Linked DNA regions of Pseudobacteroides sp.. The protein of the gene in region 2 binds, or shares a complex with, the protein of the main gene of each other region. Links are inferred from orthologs where the notes say so. Each region holds a gene or a part of one and is shown on either strand. Other genes may lie near its edges.

What was found.
Region 1: the proteins of VIO64_RS18140 (region 2) and mrdA are in contact, whole or in part, in a crystal structure (PDB 6PL5), measured with the Thermus thermophilus proteins. The link is inferred for Pseudobacteroides sp. from one-to-one orthologs. Residues at the interface, in WP_223903423.1 of Thermus thermophilus: Phe161, Val165, Phe168, Val169, Leu172, Pro198, Tyr199, Glu202, Tyr211, Arg212, Asp213, Gln220, Val221, Gln223, Ser224, Ile226, Ala227, Ile228, Gly229, Ser230, Gly266, Phe267, Val270, Leu274, Tyr277, Gly278, Leu281, Phe285, Leu289, Arg297; in WP_223903432.1 of Thermus thermophilus: Arg4, Ile5, His6, Leu8, Ala9, Phe12, Ala15, Leu16, Leu19, Gly20, Arg22, Ala23, Trp24, Leu26, Gln27, Val28, Tyr31, Tyr34, Leu36, Leu43, Thr45, Asp47, Lys156, Gln157, Gly158, Ser160, Val184, Leu201, Glu202.

Annotation. Positions count from the first base shown.
Region 1 is NZ_DATCTU010000043.1:714-17,473, forward strand. The notes cover bases 3,401-6,363. They hold mrdA (penicillin-binding protein 2), read left to right. Parts: upstream 3,401-3,789; coding sequence 3,790-5,937; downstream 5,938-6,363. Other genes in these bases: mreD (rod shape-determining protein MreD), read left to right, coding at 3,401-3,750; minC (septum site-determining protein MinC), read left to right, coding at 6,045-6,363. Also shown: VIO64_RS07430 (hypothetical protein), read left to right, coding at 1-423; VIO64_RS07435 (Maf family protein), read left to right, coding at 667-1,257; VIO64_RS07440 (rod shape-determining protein), read left to right, coding at 1,314-2,336; rod shape-determining protein MreC, read left to right, coding at 2,389-3,216; more of mreD, read left to right, coding at 3,235-3,400; more of minC, read left to right, coding at 6,364-6,728; septum site-determining protein MinD, read left to right, coding at 6,985-7,785; cell division topological specificity factor MinE, read left to right, coding at 7,800-8,084; VIO64_RS07475 (methylglyoxal synthase), read left to right, coding at 8,190-8,591; VIO64_RS07480 (M23 family metallopeptidase), read left to right, coding at 8,822-9,781; VIO64_RS07485 (M50 family metallopeptidase), read left to right, coding at 9,786-10,673; metF (methylenetetrahydrofolate reductase [NAD(P)H]), read right to left, coding at 10,761-11,624; VIO64_RS07495 (Tad domain-containing protein), read left to right, coding at 11,951-13,015; VIO64_RS07500 (hypothetical protein), read left to right, coding at 13,187-14,821; VIO64_RS07505 (glycoside hydrolase family 52 protein), read left to right, coding at 14,857-16,760. UniProt on the Escherichia coli protein: Catalyzes cross-linking of the peptidoglycan cell wall. Responsible for the determination of the rod shape of the cell. Is probably required for lateral peptidoglycan synthesis and maintenance of the correct diameter during lateral and centripetal growth.
Region 2 is NZ_DATCTU010000112.1:76,474-81,668, forward strand. What follows is about bases 2,248-5,195. They hold VIO64_RS18140 (FtsW/RodA/SpoVE family cell cycle protein), read left to right. Parts: upstream 2,248-3,128; coding sequence 3,129-4,262; downstream 4,263-5,195. Other genes in these bases: lgt (prolipoprotein diacylglyceryl transferase), read left to right, coding at 2,248-3,085; mraZ (division/cell wall cluster transcriptional repressor MraZ), read left to right, coding at 4,479-4,916; rsmH (16S rRNA (cytosine(1402)-N(4))-methyltransferase RsmH), read left to right, coding at 4,952-5,195. Also shown: EF-P 5-aminopentanol modification-associated protein YfmF, read left to right, coding at 1-798; EF-P 5-aminopentanol modification-associated protein YfmH, read left to right, coding at 847-2,139; more of lgt, read left to right, coding at 2,141-2,247. UniProt on the Escherichia coli protein: Peptidoglycan polymerase that is essential for cell wall elongation. Also required for the maintenance of the rod cell shape. Functions probably in conjunction with the penicillin-binding protein 2 (mrdA).

The DNA.
Region 1 (16,760 bases), on a different replicon or contig from region 2:
TTTGGGATTGAGAAGACAATAACAGGTGCTTGTGACAGGGTTATAAGAAAGCTTATGGGTGAAAATGACTGGCTGTTTCCCGGAGAAGTAAGGCTGCTTGATGAAGAGTTTAAAAAAGTTCAGACCAAAATCAGCAGTGCACCGGGTAGCACTGCAGTTAATACAGCACCGGCAGCTGCTCCCAAAGCACCCGAAAATGAGGTGTATGCAGGTAAAAAAGCTACAGCAAGACAGGTTAATTACCTTAAGATGAAAATGAAAACAACGGGGATAGATCCTGATAATGACTCCCTTAGAAAGGAATTTTTAAAACAAGCCGGTTGTGAAAATCAAACTATAGAGGAGCTTAGCATGTCGGATATGAGTAAAATTTTGGATAAGTTCGATAATATTGCGGTAAAGGTAAAAGAATCCATACACTAAACGCATGGGTTTAATTTCCGTTTTATAATTATAAGCCAAATAGTATAATTACATCAAACTATATTAAAAAGGGATAAATCTATCGCATTTAATATAATTAAAAAGTATTATTTCGAAATATTCTAAGCATTGTTGAAAATTATGTATTAAATAGATATAATATGGTTTGATGATAAAGTAATATTGGTTTATACTTGTCTATTTGAAACATATAGGTTAACGAGAACGATAAATGAGGTATACATGAAGGATATAATACTAGCATCTGCGTCGCCGAGGCGCTCGGAGCTCTTGAAAAGGATTGGACTTGAATTTAAGATAATACCATCAGATATTGATGAGGCCAATATAGGTAATTTGGAGCCTGCAAGCTATACAGTCGACCTTGCACGTAAAAAGGCACTCGATATAGCAAATAAAACTAATATCAGTTCACTAATTATAGCAGCGGACACAATAGTGGTAAAAGATGGCATTTTGGGTAAGCCCTCAGACGAGAATGAAGCGTTTGAGATGCTTAAGGTATTACAGGGTCAGTGGCATGAAGTTATAACAGGTGTTTCGGTTATAGATTCGGGTAGCAAAAAGGGTATTACTGACTATGAAAAAACCCTTGTGAAAATGACAAGTTTATCAGATATGGAAATTAAGGCTTACATCAAGTCAGGGGAACCGATGGATAAGGCAGGTTCTTATGGAATTCAGGGCCTTGGGGCCATGATAGTTGAAAGAATTGAAGGGTGTTATTTTAATGTTGTAGGGCTTCCTCTTAACAAATTGAACGTTATGATGAGAAGCTTCGGTGTTAATTTATTGATGGGTGAGATAGGATAAGTAATAGAAAGCAGATTTGGGTTAAATTTGAAGCGGTTATAGGAGGAGAAAAAGTAATGGGCTTATTAGCAAGAGATATAGGTATAGATTTAGGTACGGCGAATACACTTGTACATGTAAAAGGAAAAGGTATTATAGTAAGGGAGCCTTCTGTTGTTGCGGTTAATCAGCGTACAGGCGATATTCTGGCAGTTGGTGATGCGGCAAAAAGCATGATAGGAAGGACTCCGGGCAATATTGTTGCAATCAGGCCTATGAAGGATGGGGTCATTGCAGATTTTGATATTACACAAAGCATGCTCAAGTACTTTATTAAAAGGGCCATGTCAAAGGGATTGTTTAGCAAACCAAGGGTCGTTATCTGTGTACCGTCAGGAGTGACTGAAGTAGAAAAGAGGGCCGTAGAGGAAGCAACAATCCAAGCAGGAGCGAAGGAGGCTTACCTTATTGAGGAGCCTATGGCTGCCGCTATTGGTGCCAATTTGCCGGTTGAGGAGCCTTCAGGCAGTATGGTTGTGGATATAGGAGGAGGAACAAGCGAGGTAGCGGTAATATCCCTTGGAGGTATTGTGACAAGCAAATCTTTAAGAATAGCCGGTGATGAATTGGATGAAGCAATTGTTCATTATATAAAAAAAGAATACAATCTTATGATAGGCGAGCGTACTGCAGAGGAAATAAAAATGAACATAGGAGCTGCCTATTTAAAGCCAAAGGACGAATCAATGGAGATTAGAGGCAGGGACCTAATAACGGGCTTGCCCAAAAACATAAAAATTACATCATCTGAGATTACCGAAGCTATTAAGGAGCCCATCAATTCCATTGTGGACTCTATAAAATATACCCTCGAGAAGACACCGCCGGAGCTTGCTGCTGATATAATGGACAGGGGAATTACATTGACAGGTGGGGGAGCACTATTGAGTGGACTTGACAGGCTTATAAGGGAAGAGACGGGAATGCCTGTTTCTGTGGCAGAAAGTCCTCTGGATTGTGTTGCTATAGGTTCCGGCAAGGTTTTGGATGAAATTGAAACACTGAAAAAGGTCCTTATTTCTCCTAAAAAATTGAAATAATATATTTTGGGAATAAAAGGCATTTCATGTTTGTATGAAGGGGGGGCGTTATGTGTTACGCCTTTTAAAGAAAAAACCTTTTTTGCTTTTAATAGTTACTTTAGTTTTGTTTATTGTTATGGGGGTTACTTCACAAACTAACAGCAAGCTTAGTTGGTTTAGTAATCTCTTTAATACCATCGTATCACCGGTTCAAAATGTGCTGTCATTCAGCGGCAGTAAAGTTGACAGAACCTTATCTTTTTTTAACGATAATAAAGCCATCAGGGAAGAAAACGACAAGCTTAAGGAGAGGGTTGTCCAACTGGAAAAGGAAGTTGAAGGCCTTAAAGAATTGAAGACAAAGAATGATTTGCTGATAGAGGCTTTGAATCTTAAAAACCAGTTGAAAGAGTTTGACTATATAAGCTCCAACATAATTGCAAAGGATGCAGGCAATTGGTTTAACGTATTTACAATAGATAAGGGAAGCAACAATCAAGTTAATAAAGACAGTGTTGTTGTTGCAAGTAAGGGCCTTGTAGGAAGAGTGTTGGTATCAGGACCTATCTCGGCCAAGGTTATTTCAGTTATTGACATTGACAGTACTGTAAGTGCAAGACTTACAAAGACCAGAGACCTTGTTGAAGTAAAAGGAGATATTTCACTGAGGGATCAGGGACTATGTAAAATGTACAACATTTCTCCAGGAATTGATATCGCAGTTGGAGACAGCGTTGAGACATCAGGAATAGGAGGAATATTTCCTAAGGGGATTACAATCGGAAAAGTCAAGGAAATCAGACAGATAAATAATGAGCTTGACAGATATGCTATAATAGAGCCGGTTGTTGATTTTAGGAGGCTTGAGGATGTTTTTGTGCTTAGGAGTAAAAAATAATTTTTACAGGTAACTAATATGAGGTCACGTATAACTATTGCAGTATCAGGCATTTGTATAGCCATATTGCTGCAGACAACCATTTTGGAATATATAACTATAAATAATATTAAGCCTAATCTGATGCTGATATTCATTGTAAGCATTGCCTTGCTCCGTGGAAACATTGAAGGAGCTGTAACCGGTTTTTTCGGGGGACTTATGCAGGATATAGTTTCAGGAAAGGTAATAGGATTCTATGCTTTGTTAGGGATGTACCTGGGGCTTGTAGTGGGTTCTTTGAACAAAAGGATATACCGTGATAATGTTTTTGTGGCATTGTTTTTTTCTTTCTGTGCCAGCGTGGCTTATGAAACCTTAGTCTATTTATTAGGTATTTTTCTTAAAGGACATACCGACTTTTTATACTCTTTTACAAATAAAATAATTCCAGAGGCACTGTACAATACTGCTGTTACCATCATTTTATTCTATATAGTAGTAAGGCTGGACAGAAGGTTTAACAGAACAAAGAAATCTTTAAGGAAGTATTAGTTTAGAGGTTTTATAAAAAAATAAAATAAGGTGATATCTATGAAAGAATTTTTTAAAGACAGGTATAATATTCTGGCAATCTTTTTTATATTGTTCGGGGCTGTAATTGTGGTTCAATTGGTAAATCTCCAGATTATTAACGGTAAAAAGTACGATGAAGAATCCCAGAGAAAATTGCCAAATGTGAGGCGTGTATCTGCACCAAGGGGTAATATTGAGGACAGGTATGGGGTTCCTCTTGCTGTTAACAGGGTTGGTTACACGATTCAGATAATTAAGACAAAAATGGATGCAGAAGAAAGGGATCAGATGCTTTTAAAGCTTGTCAATATTTTTGAAAAGAATGGAGACAACTATGACAAAAGCCTGGAGAAATATCTTACCATAAAGCCTTTTGCATTCGGGTCTGCAATCAATAAGTCGGAAAAGAGACTTGGAAGCTGGAAAAAGGATATGGATCCAAACAAAAAGAATGCTGACTTAATGTCTACTCCTGAAGGAACATTCAAGTTTTTAAGAAAAAAGTTTGAAATTGATGAGAAGTACTCTATGGAGGATGCATACAAGATAATGTGCATGAGGTACGAAATGCTTATAAGGGGATATACATCCCTGACATCATTAAGCTTGGCTAAGGATGTCAGCAGGGAAACTGTTGCAGAGATAGAAGAGAGGCATCAAGAGTTTCCAGGTGTCTATACAGACGTTGAAACATTTAGAAAGTATACAATGGGAGAAACAGCGGGCCATGTAATCGGTTTTGTAAGAAAAATGAATGAGGAAGAATATAGCAAGCTTAAGGAAGAAGGCTACAGACAGGATGAAGTGGTAGGAAAGTCAGGCATTGAAGCCTTTGCAGAGCCGTATCTACGAGGAAAAGACGGGCAGAAGAAGATTGAAGTGGATATAGCGGGCAGACTGACAGAGGAGTTGGAGACCAATCCTGCTATGCCAGGCAGTACAGTAAAGCTTACACTGGACATGAATTTACAAAGAGTAGCAATGGAGTCCATTGAGAGGAATTTGGAGATAATAAGAAGCCAGGCTGACGGTAAGAAGAATTTCGGCGATGCCAAGACAGGATCTGCCGTAGCCATGGATGTAAATACCGGTGAGATCCTTGCCATGGCAAGCTATCCAAGCTATGATCCGTCCAACTTTATTGCAAAGCCTGATGATAAGGAAGCACAAAAGAAAATTCAAGAGTATTATGATGATAAAAAATTCGAGCTTGCAAAGTTGTCGCCTACACTGAATAGGGTTATCAACGGGCGTTATGCTCCGGGATCGACTTTTAAGCCTCTTACGGCCATTGCGGGATTAGAGTCAAGTGCAATTTCACCACAAAGAAATATAATAAACGACGACGGTAAGTATACAATAGATGGCTGGGAGTTTAAATGCCTTGAGCGTAAATACGGCCATGGAGATCTTACCTTAAAGAGTGCTATGGAGACTTCATGCAATATCTATTTTGAGAAGCTTGGAGTTATGACAGGTATAGATAATATCAGTAAATGGGGATCCATGTTTGGTTTGGGTAGAAAAACCGGTATAGATCTAAAGGATGAATCTAAAGGCGTTCTTGCATCAAGGGAATATAAAAAATCTGACGAGTTTAAGCGTAACTACGGAAGAATTGAAGATTGGTGGAAAGCAGATACCGCCCAGGCATCCATTGGTCAGATATACAATTCCTTTACTCCACTTCAGTTGGTAAACTATATTGGAGCAATAGCAAATGGCGGTAAGCTCATGCGACCGCACCTTATCAAGAAGGTTGTCAAGTACGACGGATCAACGGTAATGGAAAATAAGCCGGACTACACAAAGATACCCATTAAGAAGGAGAACCTTGATCTTGTCATAGAGGGTATGAAAGCCGTAACAATGCAGGAAGGTGGTACTGCGGTATCTGCATTCAGGAATTTTCCGATAGAGGTTGCCGGTAAAACGGGTACTGCGGAAACCGGTTATGAAAAAACAAAATCATCCAATGCATTGTTTGTTTGCTTTGCCCCGGCAGATAAGCCGCAGATTGCGATTGCTGTCGTCGTAGAGCATGGTGCGTGGGGGGCTAATACTGCTCCCATTGCAATAGATATAATGAAAGAATATTTTAATCTCTCAGGTGCATCAAGATCGGATGACAAATTAAAAACAAACCAGATTGAGTTTACTCGCTAGGTTTAAATGTCTTGAACTTAACGAAATAATAGAAAAATATAAAGTGTTTTGATATAATTTAAAAGTTGAATGATTATTTTTTATTAAAACTGTCGGGGGTATCATGGATGGAGGAAAGCAGTGTAATATTTAAGGGTACAGTAAACGGGCTCACGGTTATACTTAAAGAGGATGAGGTTTTTGGAAATATTTACACACAAATGGAAAAAAAGATAGCTTTAGCGGGGAAATTTTTCAAGGGTGCCATACTTGATGTAAGATACAGAGGCAGAAGTCTTTCAAAGGATGAAGAGGCAAAGCTTTTAGAACTTTTAACATCCAAAAGCGGTGCCAAAATCAAAAGTTTCAGCCGTGAAACCGAGCAGCAGGTACAGGCTAAGGAGTCTAAGCCAAAGCCCTTAAACAAGGTAGAAATTAAAAAGTTTTTATTTTTTAAAGGTATTGATGAGGGTGTTTGCAGATTTCACAAGGGTACTCTTAGATCAGGCCAACTAGTAAGCTTTGACGGAAACATAATAGTGCTTGGGGATGTTAACCCGGGGGCAGAGGTGATTGCAGCGGGAAATGTTATTGTTATGGGTTCCCTGAGAGGAATAGTTCATGCAGGTGCAGACGGAAATAAGGAGGCTGTAGTTGCGGCACTTAATCTGCAGCCGACGCAACTGAGAATTGCCGATGTAATAACAAGACCTCCTGATGAAAAGGAAGCTGTAACAACATTTATTCCTGAAATTGCTTATATCAAGGATAATACAGTCTATATCGAAAGATATTTACCTCAGCATAAATAAAGGATAATACCTGATTGACAAAACCTAAAAAGAAATATATATTTTTAATATGGGTGTTTTGTGTTCATATCATTTTAATTAATTTTGAGATTTAGTAATAACATTTTAGTCATTACTTGTCACATTTCAATATAATCTAATATTTTAAGGTAGCATATTAAAGAGATAATTTCCTTAAAGAGGGTTATATAAAGTGCTTTATTTTTACTTAATTAAATAGCGACTTTCAAGGATATTATTTTAGGGGGATATATTAATGGGTGAGGTTATTGTAATTACTTCCGGTAAAGGTGGAGTAGGCAAGACTACTACCACTGCAAATATTGGTACTGGATTGGCGATTAAAGGTAAAAAAGTAGTATTGGTGGATACTGATATAGGACTTAGAAATCTTGATGTTGTAATGGGATTGGAAAATAGAATTGTTTATGATTTAGTGGATGTTGTCGAGGGTACATGCAGAGTAAAGCAGGCTTTAATCAAGGACAAGCGTTATGACGGGCTTTATCTCCTGCCTGCTGCACAAACCAGGGACAAGTCAGCAGTTAATCCGGAGCAGATGATGAAGCTTTGTGATGAACTGAGGGCAGAATTTGATTTTATTATAGTGGATTGTCCTGCAGGAATTGAGCAGGGGTTTAAAAATGCAATAGCTGGTGCAAACAGAGCTATTGTTGTTACAACACCTGAGGTTTCGGCTGTAAGGGACGCCGACAGAATAATAGGGCTTTTGGAAGCAAACGAGCTTAGAAATCCAAAATTACTCATTAACAGAGTAAGAATTGATATGGTTAAGCGCGGAGACATGATGACAATTGATGATATTGTTGACATACTTGCCATAGATATAATCGGGGTTGTCCCTGATGATGAAAAGGTGGTAGTTTCCACCAATAGAGGGGAGCCCGCTGTAAATGATGCAAAGTCATTAGCAGGTGAAGCTTATAGGAATATTACAAAAAGAATTTTAGGCGAGGATATTCCTTTGCTTAATTTGGATACAGATGAGGGTTTTGTTGTTAGGCTTAAAAAACTTTTAGGCTTAAAAGCTAATTAAAGGGAGGGAAACATATGTTATTGGATTTGGCAAAGTTGTTTGGTAGATCAAAAACATCAAAAGATGTTGCAAAAGAGAGATTAAAACTCGTTTTGATTCACGACAGGGCGAATGTTTCTCCTCAGTTTCTTGAAATGGTAAAAGGTGAAATAATCAAAGTAATTCAAAACTATATGGAAATTGATGAGGGTGCTTTAGATTTGCAGATTACCAGAACGAAAGGCGATGATGGAGATAGTGTTGTTCCTGCATTGGTTGCCAATATACCCATTAGAAATGTAAAAAATAGTGGAAAATAATTAACGGGTAGCATAATATATAATAAAATTAACTACAGCATTTCAAAACATTTTAACTGCATTAGTCACTGATTCAACGCAAAATTATATGGATGGTACAGTTTAATGAATATAGCATTAATAGCCAATGATTCTAAAAAAGAACTCATGGTAGCATTCTGTATAGCTTATAAAGGGATTTTGCAATCACATAACCTGATTGCAACAGGCACAACAGGGTCGACCATCATGGAGCAAACAGGGTTAAACATCAATATGTGTGCACCCGGACTCTTAGGAGAACAACAAATAGCTGCGAGAGTAGCATATAATGAGATTGATCTTGTAATTTTTTTGAGGGATCCCATAGGCCCCAAATCTCATGAGCCGGACATAACATTACTCTTACAGCACTGTGATACAAATAACATACCATTTGCTACGAATGTTGCTACTGCCGAGATGTTGATTAAGAGTCTTGACAGAGGAGATTTAGCCTGGAGGGAACTCATAAATCCAAGTTATTGATAAATTCTAAATTCAAAATAACCGACTGGAATAATAGCCAAATGCATTGGCTGTCATTCAGTCGGTTATTTTAGTTTCCCATGACAACCATCAATGTTGCAAAATCACTTCATGATTTTGTTATTCAAAGTAATATATTTTTTGAGAAACTAATATAATTTAAAAGAATCGGATTAGCAGATATACCACATTTAAAATTCAAAAAATATTTACTTTAAGGATGAGAATAAATGGATAATACTACAGCAAGAGGAACTTATCAACGCAGAAGTACATATAACAGAAAAAAGAAAAAGAATAGTGAAAACAGCAAGTTAACTTTCACTATTTTCAAGCAATTGATTATATCGTTTTTGATATTTTTACTGGTAAGCATTGCTATGAGTTTTGATACACCCATAACTGATTTTTTAGCAGACAAGGTGAGCTACGTTATGGAGTATGATGTTAAGATGGATGATATATTCGGCAAAATAAATTCATTCACCGATATGCTGAAGAAAAATACTATCCAGAAGGAATCACAGGGGGAAGGGAGTAATGATCAAAAGGATCAGGATGCTATTGATATAAGCAGTACTGAAGAAGACTCGGTTCCGGCAAGTGCTCCTATATATCCGTTTGAATATGACGATTCCTCCAAAATTGATTACGGTGGAATAATTGAAGAATATGAACTTGATATTCAGGAAGAGAAAAAACCAAATACGGCAGAAGGAAATAATCAAGATGGGAATACAGAAAAAAGTCTGCCAAAGGTTAATGAAAAGTCATCTATCAAAAACACAAACAAAACAAATGTAAAATTCATGGTACCTGCTAGCGGTCCTTTGGGATCTGAATTTGGAGATAGGATTCATCCTATCAAGGGTAAGGTAGAAATGCATAAAGGCATAGACATTAAAGCAAATCATGGTGTTGCGATAAAAGCGGCAATGGCAGGAAAGGTTATAGAAGCGGGTCCTAATTCTTCTTTTGGAAATATGGTAAAAATTGATCACCAGAATGGATATATTACCCTTTATGCACACTGTTCTGTAATAGTTACAAAAAAAGGCAATATGGTTAAGCAGGGGGAAATTATTTCGAAGGTGGGAAGTACAGGTACTTCTACAGGACCACATTTGCATTTTGAGATTTGGAAAAACGGCACACCTGTAAATCCATTAGATTACGTAAAAATCGGCTAATTAAATGATATCGATAAATAATAGTGTTATATCTCTGGTAAAAAAGGTAAAAATAGATTTTCTGTTTTTGATTACAATAACCATTATGGTTGTTTGCGGATACGCAGAAGAATACATTGCGGCCTATCTTTCCATGCTGCTGCATGAGCTAGGTCATACTTTTCCAGCAATGTTTTTTGGGAATTCTATCAGTTTTATTAAGATATCACCCTTTGGGTTGAAGGCAGAAATAGAAGGTAAAAACACAAGGACTGAAAGAATTATCATTTATATATGCGGGCCATTAACAAATATACTTTTATTCATAATTTCTGTTATAATTGCTAACACTTTTCCATATCATAAATCTATATTTACATTAATCGCTTACCTCAATATTAGCCTTGCAGTGTTCAACCTTCTGCCTGTCATGCCGTTAGACGGAGGAAGAATTGTTTTTGAGCTGACTTCTGCAAGAATGGGTAGCTTTAAAGCACATAGTTACATATGTTGTGTTTCCTATGTGTTATCGGTATTTTTTATAATACTAGGTTGTGTACTTGTTTCATACAGTTTGGTAAATTTTAGCCTTATATTGATCGGTATTTTTATATTTGGTGAGCTGAAGAGTTTTAAAAAGGAGGTAGCAATTATGAATATGAAGGATGTTATATATAGAAGATCTAGACTATTAAAAAAAGGTATATATCCGGCCAGAGACCTGGTTGTTGTTAAAACCATGCGTATGGGAGATATTATAAGGAATTTGGATTTTGACAGGTTTCACATAATTCATGTTCTGGATGAAGATCTGAAGCTTCTTAAGGTATTTACAGAACAGGATATTATGGACGGTGTGATAAAACACAGTGGGGATATGACATTTGAAGAATTCATTATTGCAGATGATTAGACTTACGTCATTACATATATAATTGGGGGAATTCAATTGTTTCAGCAGGCAAACAAAATGGCCTATCCGTTTGGATAGGCCATTTTGTTATAGGCCTGCGTTTTTAAGTATCTCTGAACTGGATTTGGGCCTGTTCATAGTATATAAATGAATTCCATCAGCACCATTATCAATAAGGTCACGTATCTGTATGCTTGCATACTCTATACCTGCTTTTAACAGGTCATCCGGGTTATCCTGATATTTATCAAGCATCATTACCAGCTTGGCAGGTATTGAACAGCCGCTTTTAGCTGTCATGGCTTTTATTCTGGAGCTGAATATAGGCATTATTCCAGCTGCTATAGGGCACTTTATCCCAATTGTTGCGGCTCTTTCCTGAAATTCGTAATACAGCCTGTTATCAAAGAAAAGCTGCGTCACAAGGAAATCAACTCCAGCATCAGTTTTATGTTTAAGGTTGATCATATCATCCTTGATTTTACTACATTCGGGATGCCCCTCAAGATAAGCTGCGGCGGCTATGCAAAGATCATTATGCCTGCTTCTGATATGGGATATAAGCTCAGAAGCATACTTGAAGCTATTTTTGCTGAAATCAAAGTCGGGTTGGTCGGCTGGGGGATCACCTCTAAGGGCTAAAATATTTTTTATATTGTTTTCAATCAATGAGTCAACTATAAAATCTATTTCTTCAATAGTGTGGCCTACACATGTTAAATGAGCCATGCTTTCTATGTTATATGTATTTTTTATATTGGAAGAAATTTCTATAGTCCTGTCTTTCTGACTGCCGCCTGCTCCGTATGTAACACTTATATAGTCGGGCCCAAGGGCTTTGAACTTTTCAAGTGCATCAAAAATAGTGTCAAGAGGGGTATCAAGCTTTGGCGGAAATATTTCAAAGGAAACAATCGGCTTTTTGTCATTGAATAAATCAATTAGTTTCATCGTGACCTCCAGAATGCAATTAAAGTGATTAATCTATTAGAAAAATATTTATTCTAACTATTAACTATTATAACACAAGTATAAATTCTGTCAAGTTTAATTATATTCATTTATATACAACTAAATTAACTCTAATTATATTTATGCACTGGGAGCGATTCTGAAATTCATAAATAGGGATTATGGACTATAAAAAGATAGTACTTACATGGTTAATAAATGATAGCAATGAATTATTAATGAAATGCTGCATATCTGGTAAGATTGAATTATGGGTAAAAAAAGGGAAGTTATATGAAGTCATATATAAGGGTGTGAAAAGAGATATGAATATTAAATTTTTAAAAAGCAAAAAAGGTGTCTCTGTAATTATATTTTCTATTGCACTTACTGTTGTTCTTGGCATGAGTGCGGTTGTTGTTGATATAGGTAATGTGGCGATTGGCAGGCAGAAGCTGCAAAATGCAGTGGATTCCGCAGCTTTAGCAGCAGTTCAAGAATTGCCGAACAGAGACAAGGCAAAGGATGTTGTTGATGATTACATAACAAAAAACGGATTTACAATAGATGATGTTAAAGTTACCTTTTCTGATGACAGCACAGAGCTGTTGATAGAGGGCAACAAGAATATTAATTATTTATTTGCCCGTTTTCTAGGGTTAAAGGGGAAAAGTACCAAATGCAGTGCAACGGCATTGACAGGAAACATAGGCCAGGCACTGGATTATGTTTTGTTCTCGGGTAGCACCGCCACTAACCTTATTATCAACGGGTCTCAAATGTACGTTAATGGAAATTCCCATACAAATGCAGGTTTTATAGCAAATGGATCCAAGCAAACTATAACGGGAGACTGTGAAGCGGTAAAGAGAGTTGTTGTAAATGGTAGTCAAATGGAAATTAATAAAAAGGTTTCTAATGCTCCCTATGTAGATATGCCTGATTTTTCAGAGGCTATAAGAGTACAGGCTGAGAAAAGCGGAAGATATTACAGTTCAAATAAAGAGTTTTCGGGTTCTCATTTAAATGTAGATGAGCCAATATATGTTGACGGAGATTTAACAGTGAACGGCAGTCATTTCAAAGGAAAGGGCTGTATTTTGGTAACAGGCAATATAACCTTTAACGGTAGTAATCTGTATGACTCAACAAAGGATTCGGTGTGTTTTTATTCTAAAAATGGAAATATAACCATTAACGGTTCCAATATAAATCTAAACGGTATTGTGTATGCTCCTAACGGAAGTATTACAATGAATGGATCAAATCAGACCATAATGGGCAGGGTAATAGGTAAAACACTGGTGTTTAACGGAAGCCACCTGACTGTTGATGGAGCGGATGCCAACATGGGAGGGATACCTTCAAAAGGTGCAAGACTTGTTCATTAAAAACTTGGAATAAAAGAAAATATATTGTATAATATAGCTACATCATTATCATTATGCTTGATATTTATATCAAGCATAATTTTTTATGTCTAGGAAGTTATAGTGTATTCTACACCGCAAATGTATATTAAAAGTAAATGGAATTGTTTAATAACTCAGGAGGCGATTGTTATGAATGGTAACAAGGCGAAGTACGTGGGCAATTTTGTTGTTTTATTTGCTTTTTTACTGCAATGCATTACTCAATCCAGTGGTAGTATAAGTTTTGCGGATGTACTACAGGTTGAAGCCTATGTAGAAGAAAAAGCTAACCAAGCGATTAAGGACAATGTTTTAAGCCATGTGTCAATAACACAGGATGAAACATGGACAAAGGAGAACGGCCCATATGTGATAGAGGAAGAATTGATTATTGAACAAAATGTCAGTCTAAATATTGCAAAGGGTACAATAATAAAGCTTAAACCTAATGCGAAAATAACAATTTTTGGAAATGTGTTTGCTAACACAGGTGGAATTGATAACCATATAGTTTTTTCATCTTATGCCGATAAAAATGATGGGAGCACACTAAAGACCGAGGACTATTGGGACAGCATATTAATTGCAGAGGGTGGGTCCTTTGATGGCATAGGAATAACATTTAGAAACGGGAAATCCCCCATAATTGTATCGGGGCAGCTGCAGCTGAATGATTCGTTGGTAGAAAGCTCTTTGTTGGAAGGCATAAAGGTTAATAATACAGGAACTTTTAATGGCGTTAATGTAGAAATCCGCGATTGTTATCTCTTGGGGGAAATTATTCCAACACCAACTTTGACTAATACACCAACTTATACAAACACTCCAACCTGGACAAATACTCCAACTTCGACAAATACTCCAACATCAACAATTACACCAACTTCAACCAAAATGCCAACTTGGACAAACACTCCAGCTTCCACGCCAAAATGCACACCAAAATGTACACCAATATGCACAAAGAGTAGAAAACCCACACCAATATGCAAGCCAACAAGCACATGCTATTCCTCAAATTATTATTCCAAATACATATTTGAATTAATAAGCTTTATAGACGTTTTCATGGAGCTGGATAGTATATGTGCTAAAGATCAGGGAGATAAAGCAAAATATTATATAAACTTCACTAAAGGGTGTATAAAACCAACTCCGACACCAAAGCCTAGCCATACACCGACAAGCAAGCCAACAAAAACGCCAACACCAACATCAACATCAACACCAACATCAACATCAACACCAACACCAACACCAACATCAGCACAAACTCTAACACCAACACTAACACAAACTCCGATGCCAACACCCACACCAACTGAACCTGGAAAAGATCAAGTGCCTGGTCAGAGTGCACTCTACAGTGATGGGTTTATTAACCTAACCGACTGTAAGGTGAAAAATATTGATGGAGCAGGTATTATTGTAAATGAAACAGGAACATTATACATGGCTCAAAGTGAGATAGAAAACTGTAAATTTGGTATAATATCCAGAGGGCATTTAAGTGTGATTCTTACAAACTTTACCAATTTGGATGTTGGGGTTTACACAGACTCCATGGAGGGTGGAAATATTTCCCTAAGCAATTTTTATCGGAATCGGCTATATGCTGTTTATAATAATACTCAAATCCAGATGATTGCACAGTACAACTATTGGGATTCACCACAGGGACCTTCTGTGTACAATTCTGAAACAGGCACGTGGATGGGAGAAGGAACCAGGATATGGGGTGAAATTGAATACTCTGATTGGGCTTTGGAAGCTAATAATTTATAGCATTAACAAATCAAAAATAACAAGGAGGCTTAATAATGAAAGAAATATTTTTTAACGCAGATCATTCGCCTATAGGAGCTTTTTCAAGCTTTACCCTAGGTTATCCAGGAGCAAAGGGAGGGCTTGGCATGGAGCTTGGCAAACCTGCAGACCAGAATGTTTTTATAGGACTGCAGACTGCTGATGGCAAATACTATGAAGCACTTCCTTTTTTTGATTATTCTGAGGACGAAAGCAAAAGGTTTGATATAGAGAAGTTGGAACAGGGTGATAAGCCCAGTGTTTTGGTATGGTTTGACAAGAACTGCGTTACAAGGCAATTTAATCTTGCAACAGATACATGGAATGCAGGGGACCTTGAGTTTAAAATATATTCCCCTATAAGGTCGGTTCCAGATCCTGAAAAGAGCATTGATATGGAAATGAAAAAAGCAATTGTGCCTGCAGTTTTTGCTGAGGTTACTGTTGATAATACTGGAAATAAAAATTGGCGAAGGGTTTTTATAGGGTATAAAGCCAGCATACCGAATTCAGGAATGAGAAAGATTTATATAAATGATGGACAAATATGCGGGGTAGGAGAGGGACGAAATACGGCGATAGTTTCAAAAGGGGAAAATGTAAGGGTTGCTAATGGCTTCAGTATGGAGGATATATTGGGAAACCAACTTGTTGAAAATTGGACCATGACCCTTGGCAATTGTGGAGCACTCATTTTGGATATACCTCCTGGGCAAAAGGTTACATTTCCGGTGGCTATATGCTTTTATAGGGATGGAATTGTTACTACAGGCATAGATGCAGCTTATTATTATACAAAGTTCTTTAGGAATCTGGAGGATGTAGCGGAATTTACCATGAATAATTTTAATGATTTGGTTGATGCATGTAAAGAGGATGAAAAGCTTATTGAAGGCTATAATTTACCGGATGCTAAAAAATTTATGCTGTGCCAAGCTGCAAGAAGCTATTATGCCAGCACAGAGTTTCTCTGTTATAACGGTAAGCCCTTGTGGGTAGTAAATGAGGGTGAATACAGAATGATGAACACTTTGGATCTCACTGTGGATATGCTGTTTTATGAGCTTAGAATGAATCCATGGACTGTAAGAAACGTACTTGATATGTTTTCTGAAAGGTATTCATATGAAGATACTTTAAGATTTCCTAATGATAATAAGGAATTTCCAGGGGGGATAAGTTTTACTCATGATATGGGGGTAATAAACAATTTCTCCAGACCGGGTTACTCTTCATACGAAATGTACGGGAAAACAGGATGCTTCTCGCACATGACCCACGAAGAGCTGGTAAACTGGTGCTGTTGTGCCTTTGGTTATTATAACGCCACAAATGACCTTAAATGGATGGATAAAAATATAGATTTGCTTAAGTCCTGCTTCCAGAGCATGGTTAACAGGGATGCACCTGATGCAGGCGAAAGGGATGGTATAATGAGCCTTGACAGCTCTAGAACCATGGGCGGAGCTGAAATAACAACCTATGACAGTTTGGATGCATCATTAGGGCAGGCGAGGAATAATGTATATATGGCGGGTAAGTGCTGGGCATTGTATGTGCTTTTTGACAGCCTTTTCAATGAAAGAGGCATGATGGATTTTGCAGAATTAGCAAAAGCTCAGGCAAGAAAATGTGTTGATACAATAATTAAAAATAGTGACAAAAAAGATTATATTCCTGCTATAATTGGAGAAGGAATAGAAGCAGCAATTATTCCGGCAGTGGAAGGCTTGATTTTTCCATATATTGCTGGTTTGAAAGATGTAGTTTCCGAGAATGGTCCTTATGGTGATTATATAAAGCTGCTAAAGAAACATATAAAAGCTGTTATGAAGCCTGGGATATGTATTTTTGAAGATGGTGGCTGGAAGATATCATCAACCAGTAATAACTCCTGGCCTAGTAAAATTTATTTATG
Region 2 (5,195 bases):
TGTTTTGAGGAAATGTGTAAGGGTGAGCCTTTTGAGATATACGAAAACGGTTCTATAGAGGATCTTAATAAAATACAGGAGGCTGATCTTTTCAATCATTATAAATACATATTGGAAAGCCTGCCAATGAAGGTATTCATATCCGGTGATGTGGATGACTCCAAAATCCAATCTGCCATAGCCAAGTTGAAAAATTTAAAAAGAGGCAATATAAAAGGTTTATCCCAACCTATAATAAACAAACCAAAAAAAGATACCAATTTTGTTACAGAGAAGCTTGACGTTTCCCAGGGTAAGCTTTCGATAGGTTTTAGAACCAATACTGCATCCCATGACAAAGACTATTACAGCCTGGTTGTTTGCAACAGTATTTTAGGGGGCGGTATTCATTCGAAACTCTTCCAGAATGTAAGAGAAAAGGAAAGTCTTGCGTATTATGCCTTTTCAAGGCTGGAGAAGTTCAAGGGTCTCATGATGATAAGCTGCGGTATTGAAGTAAGCAATAAAGATAAAGCCTATAACCTTATTTTGAAACAATTGGAAGAAATAAGACAGGGAAATATATCGGATTATGAGTACGATTCAAGCATAAAATCAATCAAAACAGGCCTCGAGTCCTTGAAAGACAGCCAGTTGGCTATAGTGGACTTTTATCTAAGCCAAAAAATATCCAATACTAGTGATACTTTAAAGAGTCTATATGAAAAATTCGAAGCTGTTACAAGGGATGAAATAGTTAAGGCGTCTCAGAAAGTAGAGATTGATACGGTTTATTTTCTCTCTTCTGAAAACCAATAAAAGTTTTCATCGGAATGTGTACACAACAAAGGGAAGGGATGATGGATAATGGAAATCAAAAAGATAGAGTATTCTAAAATAAATGAAGAGCTTTTTATGTATGAGCATGAAAGCGGGCTAAAGGCCTTTGTCATACCCAAAAAGGGGTACTCAAAAAAGCATGCGGCTTTTGCTACGTATTACGGATCAGTTAACAACAAATTTATAGCACCCTATGAAAACGATATAACATCCGTACCTGATGGCATAGCACACTTTTTGGAGCATAAGCTGTTCGAGCAGAAGGACGGCAGTGTCATGGACAAATTTTCAATGACAGGTGCCAGCCCTAATGCTTATACCAGTTTTACCCATACTGTTTATTTGTTTTCATGCACAGACAAATTTGACGAAAATTTCGACATGCTTTTGGATTATGTTCAAAATCCTTATATTACCGAGGAGAGTGTAGAAAAGGAAAAGGGCATAATCGGCCAGGAAATAAGAATGTATGAGGATGATCCCAACTGGAGAGCGTTTTTTAACCTTTTAGGGGCTTTTTACAAGGAGCATCCCGTTAGAATAGATATTGCTGGAACCGTTGAAAGCATAAGCAAAATAAATCGAGACAACCTTTTAAAATGTTATAATACTTTTTATCACCCGTCAAACATGGTGATCGTTGTGGTTGGGGATGTTGATCCTGAGGAAACTCTTAATAAGGTTGCCGAAGGGATAAAAAGCACCGAACACAAGCCTGAAATAAAGAGAATTTTTCCTGAAAGCCATAAGGGGATCAACAAGGACTATGTCGAGCAGAACCTATCAGTATCCATTCCTATTTTTCAAATGGGATTCAAGGATGAATTGCAGGGTGAAAAGGGATTTGACTCACTAAAAAGAGAAGTTGTAATAAAGCTGCTTTTGGAAATGATAGTGGGAAGAAGCTCTTCGTTATACAATGAGCTTTATGAAGAGGGCCTTATAAACAGCAGCTTTGATTCGGATTATACCATTGAAGAGGATTATGCTTTTTCCATGATTGGCGGCGAATCTGCAGAGCCTCTTAAAGTTAAAAACAAGATACTGGAGGAGATCAAGTCATTAAAATCAAAGGGCCTTGATAAGAAAAATTTTGACAGAATTAGAAATGCCATGAGGGGCAGATTCATAAAACAACTAAACTCTGTAGAGAAGATATCTCACCTTTTTATACCTGCTTATTTTAAAGGATCAATTATGTTTGATTATTTTGATGTATATGATAAAATAACCTTTGAATATGCAAATGAAGTATTTTTAAAACATTTTGATGAGGATAACTTTGCTTTGTCAGTTATAAAGCCGATTAAGGGGGATTAGGATGAACACTATTAGTTTTCCCGGGTTAGGGGATATCAGTTTTCAAATTGATAGAGTGGCATTCAGTTTATTTGGATTTAGTATACATTGGTACGGGATAATAATTGCGGCGGGTTTTTTACTCGCTGTAGTGCTGGGTATGAGGGCATGCAAAAAGCTTGGGATTGACCCTGATAATATAATTGATCTGGTGCTTTATGCGGCACCGGTTGCTATAATATGTGCCAGGTTGTTTTATGTAGTATTTAGTGGAGATCGCATTTACCTGGATGATCCCTTAGAAATAGTGAGAATTTGGCATGGCGGGCTTGCCATATATGGTGGTATAATTGGAGCGATAGCCACAACTTATGTTTACTGCAGAGTAAAAAAAATCAATGCACTAAATATTTTAGATTTCGGTCTTCCGTATTTTGCATTGGCTCAGGCCATAGGAAGGTGGGGAAACTTTGTTAACCAGGAGGCCTTCGGAAGTCAGACCAACCTTCCCTGGGGTATGACAGGAAATGTGATACAGGAGTATTTGAAAATGAATTATCCTGATATAAATCCTAATATTCCTGTTCATCCTACGTTTTTATATGAGTCATTGTGGAATTTGGGTGTGTTTGCTTTTCTCATATGGTATACAAAAAGGAAAAAGAATGACGGTGAAGTATTTTTGTTGTACCTGGTAACTTATGGCTTGGGCAGATTCTGGATTGAAGGTCTCAGAATGGATAGTCTCATGATTGGCCCGTTCAGAGTCTCGCAGCTTATAGCCTTGGGTTGTGCAGTTCTTGGAGCAGCAGCTTTTGTAGGCTTGAGGAAGATGAAAAAAGCATCTTTAGAAGAAGTTAGTGAGCCTAGCAGCTATAGTGCAATTTTGGAGGAACTTAATAATAAAAGCAGTGACGGTGAAGGTCAGGATAAGGATGAAGCCCCCAGCAAAAATTTAAATGAGTAGATATGATAAATAATATGGTTTTTTGGAAGTAAGGGTGACATGTATGTATTTTGTCGAAAAAACGAAAGGTTTGAATATAGTCAAAAACTTTGATTACCTTCTTTTTTCTGCAGTTCTTCTTCTATCAACATTGGGGTTCTTGGTTGTTAGGAGTGCAACTCTTACAAGGGCTGACGGCGGCTTAAGAATTATGATAAGCCAATTGGTGGGGCTTGGAATGGGCATAGCCATTGCACTTGTGATGAGTTATATAGATTATAAAGATTTTAAGCTATTTGGAAGCGGTTTATATTTAGTCAGCGTTATACTCCTTATAGTTGTTCTTAAATTCGGTTCAGGGGATGAATTGGGAAGCAGAAGCTGGCTTAACCTGGGGTTTGTGAAACTGCAGCCCTCGGAGGTTGCGAAGGTAGCATTCATAATGGTTGCTTCAATTTTTCTCGAAAGAATACTTGAGGGGCAGCGAAGAGGTAATTTTATTAAGTTGGCTTTTTACTCCTCCATAATTATTGGATTGGTGGTTATACAAAAGGACTTTGGGACAAGCATGGTTTTTTTGTCGGTTTTTCTGATTATGCTATTTATATGTAAGGTTCCGATGAAATACTTTATGACAATGCTTGCCTCGCTAATACCAATAGGGCTTTTTATGTGGTTTTTTATCCTGAATGATAAGAGAAAGGCCAGAGTAATTTCCTTTCTTTATCCGGAGCTTGATCCACTGGGCTCAGGGTTTAACGTTTTGAGATCAAAGTATGCCATAGGATCGGGACAGCTATGGGGAAAAGGGCTTTTTGAGGGAATACAGACCCAGAATAACATGGTTCCGGTAAAAGAATCGGATTTTATCTTTTCGGTTATCGGCGAGGAATTGGGATTTATTGGTGCTATTATTATAGTGATGCTGTTGTTCTTCATCTTGGTTAGATGTATTTACATCGCTAAAAATTCCAGGGATAAGTACGGTTCTATAATGGTAATAGGAGTTGCAGCCATGATTGCAGTTCATACATTTGAGAATATAGGCATGTCAATCGGGCTCCTGCCGTGTACCGGTATTCCGCTTCCCTTTGTAAGCCAGGGAGCTACCAATCTTGTTACCAACTTTATGGCTATGGGCATTGTTTTAAGTGTATCAGCCAGGAGAAAGAAGGTAATATTCAATTCATCACAATAAACTTTTAATGTGGATTTACATTTTAAATTGAAAATAGCAAGTATGATTATTGCAAAACGTATAGTTTGGAGATAGGACAAAAGTCCTATCTTTTATTTTTTTCAAAATTTTTTTGGAATATATCTTGATTATTATAAAAAATTAGAATAAAATTAAATACAAGTGGAGGAAAGTGGTGAAAAGTGGTGAGCATTCCCAAAATGTGAGGTGAAGTTTTTGTTTTCAGGTGAATACCAACACTCAGTTGATCCCAAAGGGCGTTTAATAATGCCTTCAAAGTTCAGAGAAGGACTTGGGGAAAAATTTATGATTACCAGAGGGCTGGATGACTGTTTGTTTGTGTATTCTATGACAGATTGGGAAAGCTTTGAAACCAAGCTTAAATCACTCCCTATGACAGACAACAATGCAAGAGCATTTGTAAGGTTTTTCCTTTCAGGTGCAACAGAATGTGAATTGGACAAGCAGGGAAGAATATTAGTACCACAGAATTTAAGGGATTATGCAGGAATAGATAAGGATGTTGCGGTAGTTGGCGTATCCTCCAGAGTAGAAATCTGGGATAAGGACAAGTGGCAGAAGTATATATGCGATGTCAATGCTAATCCGAATGAGCTTGCAAAGAACTTAACTTCAATCGGTCTGGTATTCTAAAAAATAAGCTATAGCGGAATAATTTAAGGTGAAAAATGGAATTTAATCATAAGCCGGTAATGCTAAACGAGTGTATTGACTATTTGAATATTAAGCCCGACGGCATTTATGTTGACGGTACTCTTGGAGGAGCAGGGCACTCATCCCATATTTATAAAAGTCTTAATGAATGTGGTGTGTTAATTGGCTTGGATCAGGATTATTTTGCTATAGAGGTGTCTGCAAAACGAATAAAAGAGTTGGGTGGACAAGGTAAGGTTTATCTCATTAACAGCAACT